2 linked regions of the Ilumatobacter coccineus YM16-304 genome follow. The protein of the gene in region 1 interacts with the protein of each later gene in a pairwise test. Links are inferred from orthologs where the notes say so. Each region holds a gene or a part of one and is shown on either strand. Other genes may lie near its edges.

Evidence for each region.
Region 2: the proteins of YM304_RS00560 (region 1) and rplA interact in binary tests that used the Escherichia coli proteins (3 or more experiments, as listed by UniProt). The link is inferred for Ilumatobacter coccineus YM16-304 from one-to-one orthologs.

The regions. Positions count from the first base shown.
Region 1 is NC_020520.1:126,266-135,229, forward strand. What follows is about bases 1,856-4,741. They hold YM304_RS00560 (cold-shock protein), read left to right. Parts: upstream 1,856-3,139; coding sequence 3,140-3,343; downstream 3,344-4,741. Other genes in these bases: YM304_RS00550 (CGNR zinc finger domain-containing protein), read right to left, coding at 1,856-2,276; YM304_RS00555 (hypothetical protein), read left to right, coding at 2,385-3,008; YM304_RS24460 (hypothetical protein), read left to right, coding at 3,365-3,670; YM304_RS00570 (SDR family NAD(P)-dependent oxidoreductase), read left to right, coding at 3,808-4,741. Outside these bases: YM304_RS00535 (class I SAM-dependent methyltransferase), read right to left, coding at 1-76; YM304_RS00540 (PadR family transcriptional regulator), read left to right, coding at 474-932; YM304_RS00545 (mycothiol-dependent nitroreductase Rv2466c family protein), read right to left, coding at 972-1,625; more of YM304_RS00550, read right to left, coding at 1,731-1,855; more of YM304_RS00570, read left to right, coding at 4,742-4,758; YM304_RS21610 (DUF389 domain-containing protein), read right to left, coding at 4,803-6,536; YM304_RS00580 (TrmH family RNA methyltransferase), read right to left, coding at 6,626-7,444; YM304_RS00585 (CoA transferase), read left to right, coding at 7,530-8,906; YM304_RS21615 (hypothetical protein), read right to left, coding at 8,931-8,964.
Region 2 is NC_020520.1:876,705-885,690, forward strand. What follows is about bases 3,411-6,318. They hold rplA (50S ribosomal protein L1), read left to right. Parts: upstream 3,411-4,469; coding sequence 4,470-5,168; downstream 5,169-6,318. Other genes in these bases: nusG (transcription termination/antitermination protein NusG), read left to right, coding at 3,411-3,751; rplK (50S ribosomal protein L11), read left to right, coding at 3,823-4,251; YM304_RS03990 (PKD domain-containing protein), read left to right, coding at 5,343-6,318. In the rest of the region: YM304_RS03940 (GNAT family N-acetyltransferase), read right to left, coding at 1-226; tuf (elongation factor Tu), read left to right, coding at 682-1,866; rpmG (50S ribosomal protein L33), read left to right, coding at 1,977-2,141; preprotein translocase subunit SecE, read left to right, coding at 2,373-2,675; more of nusG, read left to right, coding at 2,681-3,410; more of YM304_RS03990, read left to right, coding at 6,319-8,986. UniProt on the Escherichia coli protein: One of the primary rRNA binding proteins, it binds very close to the 3'-end of the 23S rRNA. Forms part of the L1 stalk. It is often not seen in high-resolution crystal structures, but can be seen in cryo_EM and 3D reconstruction models.

The sequences.
Region 1 (8,964 bases):
TCGACCCTCGCGCGTGCAATCGAGCCCGGTCGTCCCAGTTCAGCCGGTTCGCCTCGATGTACCCCTCGTTCGCCATCCACCACGTTCGCACACCACTTCACCCGCTTTGCCCCTCGATTCCGTCACCGATGACGGATCTGAGGGGCAAAGCAGTTCAGACGGGTTTCTTTGGGGGGCGGTGAGGAGTGGTCTCGGTCACATGTCGTTGCGACGTAGCGATATGTCGCTATAGTAACGACATATCGATAATGAAATCGATAGTCTGTACCGAAATGGAGACCTGAATGGGACAGCACCACACCGCTCCCGAACGAGGAGCGTTCTCAGAACGAGGAACCGGTCGAGGCCGCGGACGCCGAAAGATGCGTCGCTGGAACGACTCGGACCACGAACGAAAGGGGGGCCACATGCGCCACCACGAACACTCACCACACAGCCGAGGCGGACGCCATCGGGCCCGTCGGGGCGCGATCGTGACCGCTGCGCTGCTGCTGCTCGACGAGCGGCCGATGCACGGCTACGAACTCATCACCGAACTCGAGGCACGCAGCGACGGTCGCTGGCGGCCCAGCCCCGGCACGATGTACCCCGCACTCAACCGGATGGAAGAGCGAGGCCTCGTCGACGTCGAAGAGATCGACGGCAAGCGACAGTTCAGCCTCACCGAGGCCGGCCGAACGCGGGTCGCCGAATACCGCGACGCCAAGAGCGACGATGAGCCGGCGCCCTGGGACGACAACGGACACGGCGAGCGCGGCGATCTCCGCGGCGCCATGGCCGAACTCGTCGGCCAAGCACGTCAGATCGGCCGCTTCGGCACGCCCGAGCAGGTCGAGCAGGCGAAGTCGGTACTGGCCGACACCAAGCGCAAGCTCTACGCCATCCTCGCCGCCGAGCCCGACGAGCCGGCCGAGCCGGGCGACGCCGAGTGAACGACCGGACGGTTTGTCTCTGAGACAAACCGTCCGGGGTCAGACGGGGTCGGGACGCGCGCCGGGGTTGGGGCCCTCGGTGCGCGTCTTCTTCAATTCGAAGAAGCCGTCGACGTCCATCATCGCCACCAGCGCATCCCACATCTTCAGCGAGTCGTCGCCGGTCGGCACCTTCGTGATGACCGGGCCGAAGTAGCCGACGCGCTCGCCGCGCGAGTTCTTCATCGCGATGATCGGCGTGCCGACGTCGTTGCCGACGAGGCCGAGGCCGTCGTCCATCGCCGCTTGGATCGCCGGGTCCCACTGCTCGTCGGTGGCGGCCGATGCGAACGACGTGTCGAGCCCGACGGCCTCGAGTGCCTCGGCGACCTCGAAGTCGCGGTTGCCGTCGTGGTGGAGGCGTGCGCCGAGTTCCCAGTAGAGCTTGAACACGTCGTGGTTGCCCTGCTCGGGCGACTCGGCGGCCGCTCGCATGGCTTCCATCACTCGCAGGTGGCCGTGGGTCTGCTCCGCCGCCGTGCGGTACTCCGAACCCTCGGGCGGGTCGTTCTTGAACAGCAGGCTGATCGAGCGCCACGTGACGGAGATGTCACGGTGTGGCACCACCTCGTCGACGACCCAACGGGCCGTCGCCCAGCAGAACGGGCAGGCGGGGTCGATCCAGAACTCGATCTCGGTCGTCGTGTCACTCATGCGTCGAGCCTCGCAGCGTGAGTCGGCGGTGCAAACGGTCGAGCTTCGAAACTTCCTCGAACGGCCTTCCGCCCTCAGCCCGAGCCCGGCGGTCGGGCTCGCTCGTCACCGACGTTTGCGGGCCCGGTGGTCGGCCGTGTGTGTGCGGCTCGCGCAGCGCGGATCGGAGCAGAAGCGCTTCGATCGGTTGCGCGTGGCGTCGTAGAAGAGTCGTTCGCAGTCGTCGGCGCCGCATCGACCGAAACGGATGGTGCCATTGTCGCAGATCTCCTGCGCGAGCGCCATGAGCAGGTCGGCCATCACCTGGTCGTCGAACTTGGCGGTGGCCGGCGTCCAGTGGATGTGATGTCCGACGCCTCCGTGGTCGACGATCGACGGGGTGATCGGGATCTCGATCAGTTCCTCGGTGACCTTCGCAGCCGCGGTGTCGATGTCGAGATCGGGCAGCTCGGTGAGGAACGGGGTCATCGCCGCGATGCGCTGCGTGACGCGCTGCACCGATGCTTCCGAGGCCTCGGCGGCACGGCTGAAGCCGGCGTCGTCGAGCGTCGACCGGGTGTCGGACGACTCGTCGGTGAGTCCGTTGGAGAGTTCGAGCAGCGTCTCCAGGGTGATGCGCGCTTCCGACTCTGTGACCGATGCGACGTACATGCCTGCATTCTATGCCCGAATGATGTTGCGTGCGGAGCTAAAACGCGTTAGACCCTTACGAGTTGTAATGACCTAACGCGGTAACGCTCATCACAAGGAGTTCCCAACATGACGATCCTGATCATCACCCTCGTCGTGATCGCCAACATTCTCGGGTCTGCCATGGCGTACCCGCAGGCGGCGAAACTGCTGCGTACTGGCAACCCCGAAGGCGTGTCCGCCATCTGGGCGGGCGTGAGCGTGTCGATGAACCTCTGGTGGCTCGTGTACGGCATCGCCAACTCGCTGTGGGGTCTCGTCCCGACATCTGCGATCGCCACCGCGCTGTACGCGGTGATCGTCGTGGCCTTCGTCCGTTCGGTCGGCCGGAGTGCCTTCGGCGGCTTGGCCTTCGGTGCCCTCGTCTTCGGCCTGGTGCCGCTGCCCGTGCTGCTCGTCGCCGGGTGGAGCGCCGCAGGCGTCACCATCGGCCTGTGCTACGGCATGCAGCTCTTCCCGGCGGTGGTCGCGGCGTTCCGCACGACCGATCTGTCCGGCGTCGCCGCCGGCACGTGGATCATGGCCTGGATCGAAGGAGCGATCTGGGGCGCGTACGGTCTGTTCGTCGTCGACGGGGCCCTGCTGATCGGCGGCGTGGCGGGCGTGCTGATGGCGTCGCTGATGCTCGCTCGCCTCACGATGACCGGCCACCGTCCGCTGGATTTGCGCCGGGCGAGCCTCGTCTCGGCCTGACCCCGTAAGGGTTCGAGCAAATCGCAACAGCTGCTGACACATCGACGCGACGCGCGGTTCGCGCAATCCCTGACTAGGCTGATTTGGGTCAACGTGAGTCAATAGAGGGCTCCAGAACACAAGGAGCCGGAATGGCTACAGGCATCGTGAAGTTCTTCAATGACGAGAAGGGCTTTGGTTTCATCACTCCCGACGAGGGCGGCAACGACGTCTTCGTTCACTACTCCAACATCGTTGGATCAGGCCGTCGGTCGTTGAACAACGACGCGAAGGTCGAGTTCGAAGTAGCCCCCGGCCGCAAGGGTCCAGAAGCCGTCGACGTCAAAGAAATCTGATCTGAGAGGAGGCGGTTCTGCATGGCATCAAGCCCGCAGAGTTACCAGAAACGCCAGCGTGAACTTCGCAAGAAGGAGCGCAAGGCAGAGAAGCAGGCAATCCGACATGGTCGCAGCGCGGCCAAGAAGGAAGAGGGCGATGATGGCCCCGACGAAGATGCGCTGCTCGAGGAATTTCGCATTCTCAACGAGAAGTTCGCCGCAGGTGAAGTCGTCGAAGAAGACTTCGAATACCGCAAGGCGGAGATCTTCCACCAGATGGGTCTCGGCGAAGCGCCGGAGCCCCGCGAATCTGACAGCGAGGAAACTGCCGACGTAGAGGCCTAGCCACTACGAAGTCAGCGCCCGCGCTCGACATCGAAACGAAGGCCTCCGGTTGCGACCGGGGGCCTTCGTCGTTTTCGGCCCTGCGCCCGCGCGCGCTGACTCGACACGGCACCGCGCCGAGCCTCTACGTTGCCCACATGTCTGCTCCCGAGTTCGGCGCCACTTCGACCACCGACGAGGTCCTTGCCGACGTCGATCTCTCCGGCGAGGTCGCCGCGGTGACCGGGGCATCCGGTGGCCTCGGGCTCGAGACGGCTCGCGCCTTGGCCGCTCGGGGAGCGCACGTGGTGCTCGCCGCCCGCAACCCCGACAAGCTCGCCGACGCCGTGGACACCATCACGGCTCAGCATCCCGGTGCGTCGCTCGACACGATCGTGCTCGACCTGGCCGACATCGGGAGCTGTCGCCGGGCGGCCGTCGAGCTGCTCACCCGTGTCGACCGACTCGATCTGCTCGTCAACAACGCCGGTGTGATGTGCACGCCGTTCGGACACACGGCCGACGGTTTCGAGATGCAGACCGGTACGAATCATCTGGGTCACATGGCGTGGACGATCCCGCTGATCGACCTGCTCACGCGGTCGTCTCCGGCCCGGATCATCAACCTCTCGTCGGCGGGTCATCGCTTCGGTGATGTCGACCTCGACGACCTGAACTGGGAGTCGCGGGAGTACGACGAGTGGGCGGCGTACGGACAGTCGAAGACCGCCAACGTCTTGTTCAGCGTCGAGCTCGAGCGTCGCTTCGGCCCGATGGGCGTGCACGCCGTTGCGGTCCATCCGGGTGGCATCCACACCGACCTCGGTCGGCACATGACGCCAGACCTGCTCGCTGAGATCGGTGCGAAGATCGAGCAGAGCAACCCGGGTGGTTTCGACTGGAAGACCATCCCACAGGGGGCGGCCACCACGGTGTGGGCGGCCACCACGCCGGAGTTCGCCGAGCGGGGCGGCGTGTACTGCGAGGACTGCCACGTCGCCGCGATCGATGACGGAGGCGGCAGCGAGGGAGTGCTCGGCTACGCGCTCGACCCGGAACGCGCCGCTGCGCTGTGGGACCGGTCGATGCAGCTCCTCGCCACCGTCTGACCCACCGGACGGTTTGTCTCAGAGACAAACCGTCCGGTCGGGGCTCACGGGGTCGTGGTGGTCGTCGTCGGGACCGTGGTCGTCGTGGTCGTGGTGGTGGTTGTCGTCGTCGTGGTGGTGATGTCGAGGCGCTCGATGAACAACACGGTCACCTGATCGCTCGGGTCGATGATCTCCTCGATGCCGTCGACCAGATCGGTCGCGTCGGGCAGCGTCGGGCCGGCGACTTCGATGACGGCCTGTTCGCCGTCGAAGGAGGTCGACAGGATCGTGACGTCGGCGACGTCGGCCCACGCTCGGGCGAGCACGTCGATGCTGTTCGCCACCTGCTCGTCGGGGGTCGGCGGTGACTCGACGTCGACGGTCTCGCGGGCGACCCAGGTGAGCGTGACGCTGAGGGTCTCGTCGAGGCGTTCGTCGAGCAGCAGCGTCAGCGACTCGAGCGGCGGCGCACTGCCCACGCCACTCGCATCGAGGAACACGACACCGTCTTGGATCGAGAGCGCGTCGCGGCGGCCCGACACGGCGTCGGCCTCGGACAACCAGTCGTCGACGATTGCCTCCACCTCGCTCAGCAGGCGTTCTTCGTCGGACACGATCGTGGTGGTCGGGGGCAGCGTGGTGGTGGTGACCGCACGCTCCACGCGGTCCCATTCGACCGACACGACCTGGTCGGCGCCGAACTCTGCTTGCAGGTCGTCGGCGAGGCTCTGTGAATCGATGGCGGTCTCGAAGCTGCGCACTCCGACGGTGATGCGTTTGTTCTCCTCGTCGAAGCTGATCGTCGGGTCGGATCGAACGTCGACCGCGTCGAGCCACTCGTTGACGATGTCACGAGCCTGGATCTCGCGCTCGGATGCTTCGACGGCCGTGGTCGAGGCCTGGTACAGCGGAATCGCAATGGCGATCACCACCGCTCCGACTGCGGCAGCGGCGAGCGAACTGCGTCGGATCGTGTTGGCCAGCCGTCGTGGTGGCACGAAGCCGGTGATGACGAAGACGATCGCCCCGGCGAGGATGATCGCCGCGAGGTTGGTCGTGTAGAGCAGCATCGCTCCCCGTGCGAACGTGGCGTTGCCGTCTTGCAGGGCGATGCCGACGGTGCCCAGCGGCGGCACGAGGGCCACGGCCACGGCGACGCCCGGCAGCGACGACGACGCGTCCTTGCGAACCGTGGCGTACGCACCTGCGGCGCCCGCGCCGAGCGCGACCACGAGGTCGCGGATGTCGGGCGCGACGCGACTCGTCACCTCGTTCGGGAGTTCGCCGCGCACGAACATCGCAGCCAGCACGTACGACAATGCGATCGAACCGGCGGTGGCCAGGCCGACGATCGCGAGGGCTCGGAGCGACTTCTTGAACAGCGCCATCGCGAGGCACGCGGCAGCGGCGAGCACCGGCTGCATCAGCGGCGCGAGCAGCATGGCGCCGATCACAACGGCGGCGGAGTCGGCCGAGAGCCCCATCACGGCGACGATCACCGACAGGGTCAGCATGGTGGAGAAACGGAAACCCCAGTGCTCCTGCTTCTTGATCGCCAGTTCGCCCATGATGCGCTGACGTTCCTCGGAGTCGAGGTGGCGGTGCCACCACGCTCGCGTGCGCTGCCGGAGTACACCGAGGCTCGGGTCGTCGGTGGTGTCGGTGACGCGCTCCTCGGCGACTCGCTTGGCCTCTTCGATCTTGGCGCTGCGGTCGATCTCGCGTGTCGGGTCGTCGGCGTCGTCGATCGTGCCGCTCCGCGAGGAGTCGGGGAGCAGAGGGTCGCCGCCGGTCACGCCCGGATCTTATGGCTCGCGCTTGCCCGGTTGTGGCCGTCTGTCGGATTGGTGTGCAGCGTCATGACGGCTGCGCCGGTCGCTCCTGGTCAGCGAGGGCGGGCGATCGCGGCGAAGGTGATCGCCGCGGCGTGGCCGACGTTGAGCGAGTCGACCTCGGGATGGATCGGGATGCGCACGCGATGCGTCGTGGCGCGCATCGTGGCGTCGGTGAGACCCGGCCCTTCGGCGCCGACGACGATCGCCAGTCGCCCGTCGGGTGGGCGCGACGCGGCGGCTTCCCAGAGGTCGACCGAGTCGGCGGCGGGAGTCATCGCCCAGGTCGTGAAGCCGGCCGCGTGGAGGCGCTCGAGGTCGTCGGGCCACGTCGTGGCGCGGGCCACCGGCATGTGCAAGACCTCACCCATCGACACCCGAACCGTGCGGCGGGAGTAGGGGTCGGTGCAGGTCGGGTCGAGGACGAGTGCGTCGATGCCGAGCGCTCGCGCGGCACGCGCGATCACACCGACGTTCTCGGCGTCGTTGAGACCTTCGAGCACGGCGACGGTGTTCCAGTTCGAGGCGGCGACGTCGTCGATGCTCGCGACCGGTCGACGTTGCGCCGACGCGACCACACCGCGGTGCAGGTCGAAACCGACCGCGGAGGCCATGAGGTCGCGGGTCATCACGTACAGCGGTGTGTCGCCGTCGGCGAGTCCGGGCACGCGTTCGGTGATCCGCTCGACGCGCGATGGGGTGACGAGCACCGAGCGGAGCTCGTGGCCGGAGTCGACGACGCGGTCGATCGAGACGTATCCCTCGGCGATGAAGAACTCGTCGCCTTCACGGTTGCGGCGCGCGGCCTGATCGTTGAGCAGGCAGTAGTCGTCGAGCCGTGGGTCGGCCGGGTCGTCGATCTCGATGATCACGAGCGTGACGATACGGCACGGTTGATCGATCAATGTTGACGGCGATCCTCCTGACGTGGTGGTGGGTGCTGGATACGTTCCGAGCATGAACGTGGATGCCGACCTCGCCGTGATCTCCCACCTCGTCGACGGCGACGACCAGCCACTGCCGCGTGTCGAGGTCACAGGCCCGCCGAGCATGGCCGCGAGTGCGTTCGACGTCGACCGAGCACTCGCCGCGTCGGCCGCGTACGCGGTGGCTGCGGCCGATCGCGTCGGCGGTCTCCGCGGAGGACCGGTGCCGACGCGGTCGATCGACCTCGAGCATCTCCTGGCGTTCTGCACCACGCATGTCGAGGTCGACGGCGAAGCGGTTCCGGCGTGGGCCGACCTGTCGGGCGTGTACGAAACGACCGATGGCCGCCACCTCCAGATCCACTGCAACTTCGATCATCACGCGACGGGCGTGGTGCAGCGACTCGGCTGTGCGTCGACGCGCGAGTCGGTGGCAGCTGCAATCGGCGAGCGCAACGCGTTCGAGTTGGAGGCGGCGTTGATCGCCGACGGCATGATCGCGGCGGTGGTGCGAACGCTCGACGAGTGGGCGGACCATCCGCATGCTCGGGCCACCGCAGACCTGCCGCTCGTGTCGGTCGAGCAGATCGCCGACGCGCCGCCCCGCGCGCTCGCCACCGGTTCCGATGCCGACGCGCCGCTGCGCGGCGTTCGCGTCGTCGACTGTTCGCGAGTGCTCGCCGGGCCGGTCGCCGGGCAGATGCTGGCCGGGGCAGGTGCCGACGTGATTCGTATCGGGGCCGAGCATCTGCCGTCGGTGCCGATCGGTGTGATGGCGACCGGATTCGGCAAGCGAAACGCCTACGCCGACATCGAAACCGACGCTGGACGGACCGCGTTGTGGGAGCTGCTGAGTGAGTCCGACGTGTGGATCGACGCATATCGACCCGGCGCGTTGGCGTCGCACGGTTTCACGCCGGAGCGAGTCGCGGCGGCTCGCCCCGGCATCGTCATCGTGCAGGTCTGCGCGTTCGACTGGGTCGGGCCATGGGCGGGGCGACGTGGCTTCGATTCGATCATCCAGTCGACGACCGGCGTGCGCGCGGCCGGCGGTGAATGGGCGGTCGGTGACGACGGTGAACCGGCAGGGGTTGGGCCGATCGGTCTGCCGGTCCAGGCGCTCGACTACGCGACCGGATTCCTCGCTGCAGGCGTGGCGAGCCAACTCGTGGCGCGCCGCGCTGCCTCCGGTGGCTCGTGGCTGGCGCGACTGTCGCTGCTCCGCACGCGCGACTGGCTGCTGTCGATGGGTGGGCCGACCGCGTTCCGGCCGTCGCCCGTTGCGGTCGACGATCGGTTCCTCGACGAGATCGACTCCGACTTCGGTCGCATCCGTTCGGTCCGTCCGTTCGTCGGCGCCTGGCCGGGGCCGCCGACCCGTCTCGGCTCGTCGTCACCGACATGGTGACAGGCTGCGCGCTTCCGATGAGGTTCAGTCGACGAACGGTCCAGGGGTGGAGCCGGGT
Region 2 (8,986 bases), 750 kb from region 1 along the record:
GCTCTTGGTCGTCATCGTCGAGCTGGGCCACGACCGCCGAGAACGCTCCCGAGCGCTGCGCGATCCAGTCCTGCTGAGCTTCGAGCGTCCGTGGGACGAGGTCGAGCGTGGTCGTGTGATTCTCGACCTCGTGGTTGTAGATCGTGCGCATCGCCTCGGCGTCGTCGACGACAGCGAGGCGCACCCTGACCAGCGGCTGAGGCGATTCGGAGGGTGCGACGGACATCGCCTGTGAAACTACTGGGCAAACACCGCGCGAACGGCGAAAGTTCGCGGTGGTTGTTTCCGCCTCGCCGATACACTCTCGGGCTGGCCGCAACGCTGGAGCGGTCCCGAAGGTTGCCCCGGATCCCGGGACAGTCGGCGGAAACCACATAACCAGCAACGGCAGAATCGAGTGCTTCGGCGCTCGGTTGTGACGCCCTCTTAGCTCAGTCGGTAGAGCACAGCCATGGTAAGGCTGGTGTCGTGAGTTCGATTCTCACAGAGGGCTCGACCAAGTGGCCGGGGTGACCCGGTGACGAGTCAAATCACCGAACACGCAATCCCACACCATGTTTGGCGGCGTAGCTCAGCTGGTCAGAGCATCCGGCTCATAATCGGAAGGTCGTCGGTTCAAGTCCGACCGCCGCTACCAAATCAAGATCCCAATCACAGGAACCCTCAGGAGCGAGGAAAGCAATGAGCAAAGCAAAGTTCGAGCGGAACAAGCCGCACGTCAACATCGGCACCATGGGTCACATCGACCATGGCAAGACCACGCTCACGGCTGCGATCTCGAAGACGTTGTCTGATCGTGGTCTTGCGGATTTCACCGATTTCGAGGGCATCGACAAGGCGCCTGAGGAGAAGGCTCGTGGTATCACGATCTCGATTTCGCACATCGAGTACGAGACGGAGAACCGTCACTACGCGCACATCGACATGCCGGGTCACGCTGACTACATCAAGAACATGATCACGGGCGCGGCGCAGGTTGATGGTGCGATCCTGGTGGTTGCTGCGACTGATGGTCCGATGCCCCAGACGCGTGAGCACGTGCTGTTGGCTCGTCAGGTTGGTGTTCCGTACATCGTGTGTGCGCTCAACAAGTCCGACATGGTCGACGACGAAGAACTGTTGGAGCTCGTGGAGCTCGAGGTTCGTGAGTTGCTGACCGAGTACGAGTTCCCGGGTGATGATGCTCCGGTCGTGCATGTCTCGGCGCTGAAGGCGCTCGAGGGTGATGCGGATGCGCAGGAGAAGGTCATGGAGCTCATGGCTGCGTGTGATGCGTCGATTCCGAACCCTGAGCGTGATCTGGACAAGCCGTTCTTGATGCCGATCGAGGACGTGTTCACGATCACGGGTCGTGGCACGGTCGTGACGGGCAAGGTCGAGCAGGGCATTGTTCACACTGGTGATGAGATCGAGATCGTTGGTTTGCGTGACACGCAGAAGACGACGTGTACGGGTGTGGAGATGTTCCGCAAGCTGCTCGATGAGGGTCAGGCTGGCGACAACATTGGTGCGTTGCTTCGTGGTATCGACAAAGAGGACGTGGAGCGCGGTCAGGTGCTGTGCAAGCCCGGCAGCATCACGCCGCACACGAACTTCGATGGTCAGGTGTACATCTTGACCAAGGACGAGGGTGGCCGTCACAAGCCGTTCTTCAACAACTATCGTCCGCAGTTCTTCTTCCGGACCACGGACGTGACCGGGACGATCGAGTTGCCGTCGGGTACCGAGATGGTGATGCCTGGTGACAACGTCGAGATGACCGTCGAGTTGGGTAAGCCGATCGCGATGGACGAGGGTCTTCGTTTCGCCATTCGTGAAGGTGGCCGTACCGTCGGCGCCGGCCGCGTCACCAAGATCCACAAGTAATCAATTCGAACCAGTCAACGGCCGGCTCGGGTTCGCCCGGGCCGGCCGCTGTCTGTCATCCACCATTCGACTTCGAGTGTTGGAACTGCAAGTAAGAAAGCGAGGCCGTCATGGCCAAGAGTGACAAGCGGGTCAAGGTGACCCTCGAGTGCACCGACTGCAAGCGGCGCAACTACATCACGATGAAGTCCAAGGTGAACGATCGTGAGCGCCTCGAAATGCAGAAGTACTGCAGCAACGAGCGCAAGCACACCACACACAAAGAAACTCGCTGATCTACCTCTGCGGCCGTCATGCACCGACAACACGGTGTGCCGACGGCCGACGGTGAGTCTCTGGAGGCGCTGGTACCCTGGTGCCTCCTCCCAGAGGGCAGTAGCTCAGTTGGCTAGAGCATCGGTCTCCAAAACCGACGGTCGTGGGTTCGAGTCCCTCCTGCCCTGCCAGTAACCAACCATGCCTCGGCATGGATCGACGATCGAGAAATCGCAGACAACATCGTGTCATTGGACGACCTGAACCGCGAGCAGAAGCGCCAGCTGAAGAAGATGGGCGCGCTCAACGACGAGGGCAAGGCTCAGCGCGCCCCGCGCCAGCAGCCCAAGAAGCGTCAGGACCGGGTCGGTGTTCGTCAGTACCTCAGCGAAGTTCGCGATGAAATGCGCAAGGTCGCGTGGCCGAAGCGCCCCGAGGTCAAGCGGTATTCGATCATCGTCGTGATCACCGTCGTCATCTACACAGCGCTCGTCGGCGGTCTCGACTACCTGTTCGGCCTTCTGGGCGAATGGTTCTACGAACAGAAATCCTGATTGACATGACCGACAACAACAGCAACAGCCTCGCCGACCTGGCAGCGCAGCTCGAAGCAGCGAGCGCCGCCGTCGACGACTCCACCGCCTCGATGGAAGGTGCTGCCGCGGCCCTCACCGAGGAGCCGTCGGTCGACGACGTCCCCGACGAGCAAGACCTCACCGTCAGCGCCAGCGACGAAGCCGTCACCGCCGACGCGGTCAGCGATCTCCTCCCGACCGGCGACGCCGTCATCAGTGACGGCAACGAAGACCTCGTCGCCGCCGACAGCATGTCGAAAGACAGCGCTGCCGACCTGCTCCCGACCGGCACCGCCAACGTCGACGCCGACAGTGACGAAGCTGCCACCGCGGACGACCAGGCCACCGACGACGCAACCGCGGACGCGAGCGATGACAGCAAGTCGGAGGGCGACGCCGGAAGCGCCGGCGACGAGTCTGCCTCGTCGGACGACGACGCTCAGGCAGCAGAAGCTGACGCAGAGGCCGACGACGTCGAAGAAGTTCCGTACGACGACCCGAACAAGCGCCCCGGCAAGTGGTTCGTGGTCCACACGCAGAGCGGCTACGAGAAGAAGGTCACGGCCAACCTCAACGCTCGCATCCAGTCGATGAACATGGAAGACAAGATCTACGAGATCGTCATCCCCATGGAGGAAGTCGACGAGTACAAGAACGGCAAGAAGCAGACCGTCATGAAGAAGGTCTTCCCGGGCTACCTGCTCGTGCGTTGCCGGATGGACGACGAGTCCTGGTACTGCGTGCGCAACACGCCGGGCATCACCGGCTTCGTCGGCCAGGCTGCCAAGGGCCAGAAGCCCACGCCGCTCTCACGTCGTGAAGTCAAGACCTTCCTGTCGCCCAAGACCGAAGGCGTCGAAGCCGCACCTCGTCGCAAGGCGAAGCTCGACTACGAAGAGGGCGAGAGCGTTCGCGTGAAGGAAGGCCCGTTCGCCGACTTCACCGGCGAGATCGCCGAGATCAATGCAGACCATATGAAGCTGAAGGTGCTCGTCAACATCTTCGGTCGTGAAACCCTGGTGGAGATGGACTTCAGCCAGGTTGCCAAGCTCTGAGCGACCACGCTCCGAACCACGCAGCTTTCCTGCATCCACCCACCCCCTGACGAGAACACGAGAGAAGAAACATCATGGCCAAGAAGAAGGTTGCAGCGGTCGTCAAGATCCAGATCGAAGCCGGCAAGGCGAGCCCCGCTCCGCCCGTCGGTACCGCGCTCGGACCGCACGGCATCGCCATCATGGACTTCGTCAAGGCGTACAACGCCAAGACCGAAGACAAGGCTGGCACGGTCGTCCCGACCGAGATCACGATCTACGAAGACCGCACGTTCGACTTCATCCTCAAGACCCCGCCGGCGTCGACGCTGATCCGCGCGGCCGCTGGTCTCGAGAAGGCAGCGAACAACCCGGGTTCCGAGGTCGCTGGCTCGATCACTCCGGCTCAGGTCAAGGAGATCGCCGAGATCAAGATGCCCGATCTCAACGCGAACGACATCGAAGCTGCCATGCTGCAGATCGAAGGCACCGCTCGCTCCATGGGGATCGAAGTCGGCTGACGCCGGCCGACGGCTTCGCCGTCGACAGCGACTCCGTCGCTGTCGCTGCTTTCTCGGACCTGACGGTCCGAAGCGCCTTCGGCGCTGACGGAGATCCGGTCGCAGTTTGCACTCGATCGGGCCTCCGCCTCCAACGAATACCGAACACCATTTTCAACCACCACAGTCTCGACCGGGAACACCTCGACCGGCGGACTCACCACTGAGGGAGACACACCATGTCCGGCAAGAAATACGACGACGCACTCAAGACGTTCGATCGTGACCACTTCTACGCACCCGTCGAAGGCGTGACGCACGCCAAGAACACGGCCACCGCCAAGTTCGACGAGTCGATCGACCTCGTCATCCGTCTCGGCGTCGACCCCCGCAAGGCCGACCAGATGGTGCGTGGCACCGTGGCGCTTCCCGCAGGCACCGGCAAAGACGTCCGCGTCGCCGTGTTCGCCGCTGGTGAGCAGGCCGACGCCGCCCGCGAAGCCGGAGCCGACATCGTCGGCTCCGACGATCTGCTCGAGCAGGTCGAAGGCGGCATGATGGACTTCGATCTCGTCATCGCAGCCCCCGACATGATGCCGCTCGTCGGTCGTCTCGGCCGCCAGCTCGGCCCCCGTGGCCTCATGCCCAACCCGAAGACCGGCACCGTCACCCCCGACGTCGGCAAGGCCGTCGAAGAGTTCAAGGGCGGCAAGGTCGAGTACCGCACCGACCGTTACGGCAACGTGCAGGTCCCGATCGGCAAGGCGAGCTTCGAGGTCGACAAGCTGGCCGAGAACTTCTACGCCGTCATCGAAGAGCTCAACCGTGCCAAGCCAGCATCGGCGAAGGGCCGCTACATCCAGAAGGTGACCACCTCGGCCACCATGGGCCCGGGTGTCCGCATCGACATCCAGCGCCTCAAGAAGAGCCTCGACTGATCACACGCTGATCACGACCTGATCTTTCGAGATCCCGGCCGGTTGCTGCACAGCGCAGCGACCCGCCGGGATCTCTGCGTTTTCGGCCAACCCGGCCGCATCGCTCCGGGCTGTGTGGTCAGGTTGGCGTTCTTGTTGGTCGGCTGTTATCGGCGGTTCGTTACAACGAACGTCATGTTGACTCGACGACGCCACGGGCGCGCTCGCCTGGCCATTGCCACCGTGCTCGGTCTCCTCGCCACTCTCGTGGTCACGGTTGCCGCTCCACCGGCCGGGGTGGTCCAGGCCGTCCCCGCCCCCACGTCGCCGCTTCCGTCGTGTGTCTACGACGAGAACGACAACGCTGGTCTCGGCTGCGCACCCGGCGAGCTGGGTGGCATCGCGACGGGAACCTTCGCATCCGACTCGTCGTTCGTCATCGATGCCGGCGAGATCGGCTTCGCGCCGTGCGCCAGCTACGTGTCGACCGGGTGCTACTACGAGGTGTACTCCCCGTCGATCGTCCGGTGCGTGTACCTGTACGACAACGACCCGACCGACGTTCGGTCGTGCTCGGGAAGCTTCAGCACGTCTGGGTCGGTCGGCACCTACTCGGCGCAGCGTCAGGGCTCGTGCCGAGGCGAGCTGGGGAGCACCTACGCAGCCGGAGGGCCGACAGAGGACACGTTCTGGACGGTGCGCGGCCCGGTCGCGGCTCGGTGCGAATTCTACATCGACACCGTCGACATCGATCGGCTCGCCGGCCCCACCTTCCTGCTGGCGAGCGCCTCGGTCGACGAATGCATCGAGCCGGGCAACGGCTATGGCTGCGACGAGTACTGGGCCACGCTCGAGCGGCACACCCGCTACGGCTGGATCCCGGTCGAAGGTGACCTGGCACCTCGCGCGTCGTTCGAACCGGATCAGCTCGGGAACAGCCTCAGCTATCGCATGGACAACACGTCGATCCCATTCGACGGGCCGACGACCTACGAATGGGACTTCGGTGACGGCTCGGCGGTCGTCCAAGGCTCCGAGCCCACACACGTCTACGACGCGCTGGGGAACTACCGCGTGACGCTCACGATGCGCGGTGCACAGGAGGGGCAGGTACTCACCGCGTCGGAGTGGATCGACATCGCGGCTCCCGACCTCCGGCTGACGGTGTCGAATCCGGACGCTGAGTTCGGTCCCGGCAAAGACGGCAACCGCTACGACATCGGCGACGAATTCGACGTGCGGGTCCATCTGGAAGTCACCGACGGCGTCGGGAACCTGCGACAGGCGGCCCCCGTCGACAATCTGCTCTCGCTCCCAGCTCAGTTCGAGTTCGTCGGCACACCGCCGAATCTGTCCCCGAAGACGTACGAAGTCGGGGACACCGACGAATTCGAGGTGCGCGTGCGAGCCATCGCCGCTGGGCGCGCAACGATTCGGTCCGTCTGGAACGCCAACGACATCCTCGGCGATCCGGCAGGACCGTGGACCGGGTCGTTCGAGACGAGTGTCAACGGACTGCAGGTCACCATCGAGGCCGACCCCGACTCCTCGAAACTCGAAGACACCAACGATGACGGCATCATCGACGAGAACGACGAAAACTTCGTCGATGTCGACGTGACCGTGAAGAACGTGACCGAACAGCCGATCACCGATGTGGGGAAGGGCCCGCTGATCGTCACGTCGCAGACCGACGACCTGTTCGTGCAGTTCATCGAGATCGCAGCACCCGTCGACGATCCCGGCACGACACCCGACGAGTCGAACTTCGGTGACCTCGCGCCCGACGAGGAGAAGACCCTCACCTGGAGCTACCGCGCCGACGAACAGCTGAAGGTCGAGTTGTCGATGCTCGTCACGGGCAACGCGGCGGGCGCGACGGTGACCGGGCGAGGAACCGAGACGGTCAAAGTCGTCGACCAGGTCATGCTCGAAGTGCGAATCGACGTGGTCGAGAGCCAGAGCTTCCGGTCCGGCGCACCGGTGCGCATCAACGGCAACTTCACGAACGTCACCGACGACGCCGACGAGCCCGAGACGATCTCGTTCGTGATCGGACCGTCGTACGGCCCCGCATTCGAGGGCACGAGTTACGAACTGAACGCCGGCGGCGGGTTCTTCGGAGCGGGCGGCGCCAGCGCCACCGGAATCACGGCGTTCGAACTGGCTCCCGGAGCGTCGATCGACCTCGTCGCTGTGGCCGAGACGATGGAGGCGACGGTGTCGTCCGGATTCCGCGTCGAGTACAACGCGCTCGTCTCGGTCAAAGAGGTGGCCGAGGGCGGCGCCGTTTCATGGACGCCGATGGACGAGTTCGTCATCGACTTCATCGACGACGACGGCTTCGACCGCAAGCACGACGTCACGCTCGGGCGCGTGCCCGAACCGGAGCAGGAACCGACGAACTTCATCACGTGCGACGAGGACCTCCTCTGGGCGGCGGAGTACGTCGGCTGCAAGCTCGTCCGTGGCGTCGAGACCGCCGCTCGAGGATTCGGTTCGCTCGCGCAGATCGCATGGACACTCGCGAAGGCTCCCGCCGCGGCGTATGGATGGATGCTCGGAACGACGTTCGCGTACCTCGAGAGCGACTCGGCCGCCCGCCAAGCCATCGTGTCGGAGATCGTCGCCGAAATGGAAGCGATGTGGCACGCCGGCGTCGAAGCAGTCCGCAACGTGTCGCTGGCCCAGCTGGGCGCCATGGTCGGCGAGGCGATCGACAGCGCGATCACGCGCCTGGTGGCGGCCTGGGAGCGCGGTGCGACGGCGTTCCTCGGTGAGGTCGCCGAGATCGCGGGCGAGAACATCGACATGGTGTTCGAAGCGCTCGTCGCCGCTCGTGCCGTCGCGAAGGTGTCGCGAGCGGTCGCAGCGGGCGAGGGACCGATCCGCACCAAGTTGCAGCAGGCGTGGGCCGAGCGTGCCAACAAGGCGTTCGACGAGGTCGACGACGTCATCGCATCGAAGGGACACCGGGCCGTTCCCGAGAGCAACGTGATGCCCGCCGGACTCGATGTGACGACCCACGCACGGATCTGGCGCGACAGCTACGGACTGAGCGCCGACAACTTCCGCATGCTCGCAGCGATCAGCAAGGAGTATGCGGTCAACATCATGTTCCGCTCGCGTTCGCCGAAGTCGATCCAGCTGATCGAGGACGGGATCGCGCTGCCGAAGCCGCAGGGCATCAAGGCGAAGGGGGTGAACGAGATCGACATGGACTTTCTCGACTACCCACGCAAGTACGACTCCAAGGTCGTGCACATGGAGCCGCCGATCCCGTTCATCCCCGATGCCGGAGCGCAGCGGCGTGCTGCTGAGCGCTATGCAGATCGCGTGCTCGCCGAGAAGCGGCCGGGCCTGTCCCCGGGAACCCCCGAGTACGACGACCTGCGCGGTCAGATCGCGAGCCGTGTCGAGACTCGCGTCGAAGAGTGGGTCAAGCTCGGGCCCGAATACAAGAAGGCGCTCTCCCCTCCGATCGATCCGAAGACGGGGCAGCCGATTCCCGGGGCTGACCCGGTCGGGGTGAAGGTCGACTTCGATCCGGAGTTCAACGGCGTCCAGAACGGCACGATGCGCCACGAGCCCAACCGGCCCATCGAGCTGAAGGAGGCGGAGTCGGTCAACGGGCGGGCGCTGTTCGAGGTGAAGCTCTTCGACCCCGACACGAACCGCTTCCTCGACGTGACCGGCGACATCGACTTCGTGGCGATCCTGAAGCCGGACGGGAAGGTCCTGGGCGCGAACGGCGACCCTGCGGAGTTGGCCAAACGGCTCGAGGTCTACGAGGCCATGCGGTCGCTGGTCGGCATGCAGCACGGCGAGTCGTTCACGAT